DNA from 3 places in the Paraglaciecola sp. L1A13 genome. Region 1 is predicted to be linked to each of the others. Evidence: predicted binding sites of a transcription regulator. Region 1 holds the regulator's gene; each other region holds the start of a gene.

Region 1 (2,210 bases):
ACGATGCCTTCACGATAATCAGCAGCAATTTCGTCAACGTATTTTTTGGCTTTAGCTTGAATTTGGTGTTTGGATTGTTTTTTACCGCGAGCTTCGTCATTCACCGCTTGACGCACAGAGTCGGCACCTAAAACTGCGTTATAAAGTGCTTGGCGCTCTAATAAGGTTGGACCAATCAGGTTTTGACGGCGGCGATGAAAATGTGTTCCGGCTAATCGAATCAGCTTATGGGCTATTTCTTCGTCACTGCCTTTTAAATCCGCCATGGTGCGTGAAGATACAGCTTTGCTATAGCACACAAAATTATCACGGCCTAAAAATAAAACGATAAAGAATTTACGCAGCCAATTGGGAGAGACTTGGTGGGCAATAATATCTGACCAACCTGATAGTTTGCGGCCCGGCGCCCTACCCCAAAATATTGAAACGGGTACTATTTGCAAATCTAATTCGGGGTGTTCTCTGTGAATTTGAAATAGTCGAGTGACATCATCGGCGATTTTGGTAATTTTAACTTTACGGGTCAAGATCGAGCGAGGTTGTTGTAAATACAAACAGGCGGGTAATTCTTGGCCACCAATACTCACCGTATCAGTTGGTTTGGGCAAACCCAAGTAATTGGTCGACATCTTTAAAGCAAATTGGTCGGTGACCGAGTGCGTGCGTAATAAATAGATAATAGGTTTAGCTGTATCGATCCCAAGTTCAGTCTGTATATCTGTGGGGATGCTGTTGACCTTAACGAGCCATTTAAGCGGAACAGATATAATTGTTAGCAGCAGTGTATGCAGCCATGCCATAGAGTGGTACCTAAATAGTGAAAGACCTCAATAGGATACCACGTTATTCAGCTTTTCCACCCCGTAGGATCAGTTTACAGGTCAGAGGTCTTGTATAAATTCCCCCTCAAACGACTGTGAACAATAAATATTTGAGATTTAGCAACGACTGTATATACTCACAGTTAAACTGTATGAAACAACAGGCTGTGTATGCGTCCACTAACTCTTAGGCAAGAAGAAGTCTTGCAATTGATTAAAACCACTATGATCGATACCGGAATGCCGCCTACACGTGCGGAAATTGCGAGGCATCTTGGTTTTAAATCTGCTAATGCCGCTGAAGAACATTTAAAAGCTTTAGCACGAAAAGGCGCCATTCAAATATTACCGGGTACCTCCAGAGGTATTAGACTTACTGAGCCATTAGAAGATCAATTAGAAAATCAAGGTTTGCCTCTCATTGGGCGAGTAGCTGCTGGCGAACCGATTTTGGCTCAAGAGCATGTTGAAATGCACTATAAAGTCGATCCGAATTTATTCAAGCCTAGTGCTGATTTTTTACTACGTGTTAGTGGAATGAGCATGAAAGACATTGGTATTTTGGATGGTGATTTACTCGCTGTACATAAAACTACTGACGTTCACAACGGTCAAGTAGTTGTGGCACGTGTTGATGAAGATGTCACGGTGAAGCGCATTGAACGCAAAGGTCGCCAAGTAATCTTACATGCTGAGAACGAAGAATTTCAGCCCATTAAAGTCGACTTAGCAACCCAACCTTTCAATATTGAAGGTATCGCTGTGGGCGTGATACGTAATTCAGATTGGATGTAAGCAGGTAAACAGTTTGTACTGATTTACTCTGATAAATATGTATTACGTTTGGGGTTTCGCAATGAAGCCCCAATGCATTTTTGAATGAACATTTCCCCCCCTATTTATACTCTATAACAAGCCTCATCTAGATTATTATTGCAATTTTTTTTGTTACTGAGATGTAAACGTAACATACTGATTGATTGATTAAATTTTACCCAATTGAATATAAAATAAACAAAATAGCTGGACTCTTCCCCCTGTTTTGGGTAATGCTTGTTGCATCCTTAACAAGTTGGTAACATTTATTAACTTGTATTGAATCTTATAATAATAAATGAAGACGTAAATTTTGCTGGCTATCGCCACTATTTCAAACGTTTGACAAGCAGGGGGTCGAGTGAAGAAAATTTCGTTGAGTGTGATGGCAATGCTAAGCGCGTTTCAAAGCGGTACTGTTTTCGCAGAGTCCGTATCTGACTTAGATCAATATCAACTAAATATGCGCAAAGGTGTCACGGACATCAGTGCGGATGTATATGACTTGCATATGTTGATGTTTATTATTTGTGTGGTTATCGCCGTTGGTGTTTTTGGAGCGATGTTTTATTC
Region 2 (2,210 bases), 2.4 Mb from region 1:
GGGTATCACTGGTGGGCGCAATAAAGTGATGAAAATATGAGCGCCTGAAATACCCTTCATCGTCATGGGGGGAGCTGGTCGCAAACAACGTCATGCTACCCGCCAAGCTTTTTTGTTTACGCAACTTTATTGCGACGGTTTCACCATGGCTTGCTAACGCGCTGCGTAACTGTTGATAGTCAGTGATGCGTTGTCCGAAACTGCGCGTGCTGTATATTTCTTTTTTGGCGGCGCGCACCGTATCCCAGCTGTGGCGAACTTCACCGTTTAGCTCACGCACTGTGTTTTCAACGACAATCGAAAACTCTTTTCTGATTTGGGATGGGTCTCGATTGGCTAGCTCCCACGCGGTATGAATACCTAATGCATTTAAGCGTAAGCCTAAGCGCTTGCCGATGCCCCATACATCGGTAACGTGCATTTGAGAGAGTACAGCTTTACGCATATCTTCCTTATCGATTACCGCTACGCCTTTGAAGCCCTCAATATTCTTTGCCGCATGGTTCGCTACTTTCGCTAGAGTAGGCGTAGGGCCCACGCCTACGCATATGGGTAACCTGACTTCTCGCCATACCGTTTGCCTGATCTTTTTCGCTAGGGTTTCCCAGCCAACTGAGGGGGACGAGGCATGTTTACCATAATACAAAAAACATTCATCAATAGAGTAAACGTTGATGTCAGGGGCAAAGCGCGCGCAGGTGTCCATCATGCGCTGACTTAAATCCGCGTACAGCTCATAGTTACTGGAGCGAATAACAGCACCGACGGCCTCAAGTTCTTTTTTGACCTGAAAGTAGGGCACGAACTTCTTTCCCACACCCATGCGCTTGGCAATGCCACAAGCGGCGCAGATACAGCCGTCATTGTTGGTCAGTACCACTACCGGTTTATTGCGAATGCTTGGGTCAAAGACCTTCTCGCAGGCCGCATACATACTATTTACATCACACAGGGCATACATATTACAGCTGTTTCTTGAATGGTCGGTGTAATCGGATAGAGCGCGTGACAACGCCCTCTATTTGAAACTCATCTTCTTCGCTCAGAAAATAAGGTGGGAAGTGTTTGCTAGAAGATCTTAGGCAACCTTGTACCTTGTCGATTTTCTTACAGACAAAAACGCCGTTTAGATTAGCCACAACCACGTCATGATCTTTAATCTCTTGGGCACGATCAACAATCAATAAGTCTCCACAGAAGATACCATCGCCCATCATCGACTTTCCTTGTGCAATACCAATATAGGTAGCAGACGGATGATCAATAAGCAGCTGGTCTAAATCTAGACTTAACTGGGTGTACTCTGTGGCAGGTGATTCAAAACCGACAATACCTGCAGAGGCCTTAATAGGGATAAATTTCAACATATACTGTAATTATATACAGTATTGGTGTTTTTTAAATCAACTTTATGATTATTTTTTCGGATTTGGTTATAGGGTTACAGCAACATCGTAATTTTGTATCTCGTAGCTAAACCGTGGCGTTATTCTGAATTTAATATTGCCCATGGCATAAATAAAACTGACGCGAGTCACTAAGGGATGGCAGCATTAATTATCTGGAAGAAACGTGCCATTTAGGTATTCCCATTAATCTATACGAACATGTTAAACGGATAGCAGACCAAGACATATATGTTAGTGTTTCGAATTAGGAAGAGAAAGCATTGGACAGAACCTTTGGCAGGAATGAGCTAAACCCCCAAAATAACTAGGTTATCTTTTGGTCTTCAGATCCCATGCGATGTCTAGTCTTCAGTAGCCAAAATAGTAACCATCAGACTTGTTATTTATTGAGTATTTATCTTGGGTGGGATACATCGAGGATGAAGATTAACAAACCACATTTGTTAAATTTGGTAAAATCCACAGCGAAAATGTTTATAATTGCAAGCCAGATAAGCCTGCCCAGAGGCCCTAGCTCATTTTCTGATCAATCGGCAATGCGAAGTTGTTAAAGTTGAAAAGGGTAATTAAGTGATATCAAAAAAAACACGTGAACTGTTTGCTTCATTAATGGAAGCAAGCAGCAATAACAGCATGGCTGTTGTTGATTTTGACCCTGAAACCGAGTTTTACACGGGATCGTTTAACGAAACATTGCTCAACAAGTTCGTAAACGAAGGTGTTTTTGAACTTGTGAAAAGTGGTGAGGGTGCTACGAGTATAACGCTACACAACCGTGAAGACTTTTTAAGTGGCTTCGCC
Region 3 (2,210 bases), 1.6 Mb from region 1:
GCTCATCACTGAGCAGATTAATCGTTACGCCACGGCCATGATTCGCGTTAAGCGGTTTCACAACGACAGGGTACCCAATTTTGCGTGCAGCGCGAATAGCTTGAGGAATACCATAGACCATGGTTTGCTGGGGTACGGGCAGCCCTAAATCATTCAACAGATTGTGGGTGTCTTCCTTATCGCAAGATATTTCAACGGCAATATGTTTCGTTTCACTGGTAATAGTGGCTTGAATACGTTTTTGAAACTTGCCATGACCAAACTGTACCAAAGAGTAATTATTGAGCCGTAACCACGGAATATCACGCGCTTCAGCGGCGCTGACCAATGAACCGGTACTGGGGCCAAACTCTTTTCGTTGAGCCATGCGAATAAAGTCGTGTAGCTCATCTGAAAAATCAAAATCGTCGCTGACTTTTGTCACAAGTGTTTCTTGCACTTCCCGTGGCATTAAATGTGTTAGTAAGCGCAAGCCCAATTGACCTGCTTCAAGCCCCACATCACGTTGCTTGTATTGATAAACCACGTCGTAACAGCCGTGTTTTCCTGCGCTACGGGTTTTACCGTATGTAACGTCTGAACCAGCTAGGTGTTGTAATTCTAATGCAACGTGCTCCCAGATATGACCAATCCAAGTGCCTTCGTCTTCTTTGAGTCGACGTAAAAACCCCCCTTCTTCGCGATAGGAACATCCGTGACTTTGCAAAGTAGGCAGAGCAGAAACTAAACCATTTATGAAATTATCCCCCAGCTTTACTGAAGGCCAGTTTTCTAATTCACCAATATCGATCTGATGTCGGATAACAGGAAAATTTGCGTACACATTGGGGCCAACATACACATTTGTGCTAATTATCTTCATAGCGTTCTTCCCTTTAGTTTAATTTGTTGTAGGACATCGAGCAGACAATTTAGCGTGAAGATGTTTACTGATTTTCTCACCGAGTTGTATGTACCTAAGGTATAAAAAAACAGTAGCCTAAGCTACTGTTTTCTATAAGGGCACAGCATAAATAAATCTAGTGCAGATGTTATTTAATATAGGCCTGTTTGTTCGTTATATCGTAACGACTGCCTGGTGCCAGTATATGCATTTTCAAGTTCAATAACGTCAGCGCTTCGTCGCCACCAGCATCAGCCATTGAGGAATGCTCAATGTCCGATGGGTCTATTATTGTAATCGCACCACTACCGACCACGGTCAATACATTATCACCATCAATAAAGGCTGCAGTATCTTCGTCTAGTCCCATTCCGATTAGAAATGGATTATAAGACACAGCGCTGAGCAACCTTGACAGACGATTGCGCTGGTTAAAATGTTGATCAATCACAACCGTATTGATTAGCCCCATTCCTGGAGCAAGGCTTACACCGTCCGCTGTAGGCACAATACCAGTATTCCCACCCGTTATCATATGCTGAGACACAATAGCGGCTCCTGCTGACGTACCTGCATAATGCACGCCTTTGGCATTGAGCTGGCGTATAGCGGTGACGATGGGCGTCCCCCCCAAAATAGTGGATAATCTTAGCTGATTACCGCCAGTAATAAATATCGCGGTACTTTTTTCAAGCTGATCCACATATTCCTGTTTCTGCGCATCAGCACGTTCCGTGATGGGTAAAGAGTACGTACTACCGGCGCCCAGTTCCTGAAATATTTTTTCGTAACGATCACCAGTATCATCAAGCTGAGATGCTGTTGGGATAACACAAATAACGGCATCTTTGCCACCAGCCAGATCTACAAAGCGTTGTAATATCATTGGCTTGTCTATTTTTTCTTCAGCACCACCAATAGGGATAATATAACCTCGTTGGGTACCATTTACGTCGGGAGACGGCATATTCATTCCTCAAACGACCCCTTTTTAATTATTTGCGTATCAAATACATGCCATTGGCCTTGTGCCATTACATGTTTGATACGCATTTTAGGGTCTAGTATTAACAAATCAGCGTCACACCCTAGGGTTAATCGGCCTTTCTTTTTAAAATTCATCAAGTCTGCAACATTACTGGTAAAAAATGGCAAACAGGCTTCCATTGTGACACCTTCATCTAACAATTGATAAAACACATCCGTCATTGATGAAGAACTAGCAAAATCCATCTTGGTCATATGACCATGTTGATCAAAGCAGGGTAAACAGCCTCCGCCATCAGAGCTAATGGTCAATTTGTCTTGCGGCAAATCTTGCCCCATA

The links. Region 1 encodes LexA, which represses DNA repair genes until DNA is damaged. Its sites were predicted from a motif close to TACTGTATNNNNATACAGTA; they were not measured.
Region 2: GQR89_RS09530 (LexA family transcriptional regulator) is a predicted target of LexA. The motif match lies at 1,369-1,388, and genes of this name have one in related genera.
Region 3: cphA (cyanophycin synthetase) is a predicted target of LexA. The motif match lies at 958-977, and genes of this name have one in related genera.

Annotation. Positions count from the first base shown of each region.
Region 1 is NZ_CP047024.1:4,890,992-4,893,201, reverse strand. It holds gene plsB (glycerol-3-phosphate 1-O-acyltransferase PlsB) at 1-800, opposite strand, end outside; gene lexA (transcriptional repressor LexA) at 993-1,616, shown strand; gene coxB (cytochrome c oxidase subunit II) at 2,023-2,210, shown strand, end outside.
Region 2 is NZ_CP047024.1:2,295,406-2,297,615, forward strand. It holds gene GQR89_RS09525 (Y-family DNA polymerase) at 1-961, opposite strand, end outside; gene GQR89_RS09530 (LexA family transcriptional regulator) at 963-1,367, opposite strand; gene GQR89_RS09535 (hypothetical protein) at 1,980-2,210, shown strand, end outside.
Region 3 is NZ_CP047024.1:3,264,001-3,266,210, forward strand. It holds gene cphA (cyanophycin synthetase) at 1-862, opposite strand, end outside; gene GQR89_RS13640 (cyanophycinase) at 1,032-1,850, opposite strand; gene iadA (beta-aspartyl-peptidase) at 1,853-2,210, opposite strand, start outside.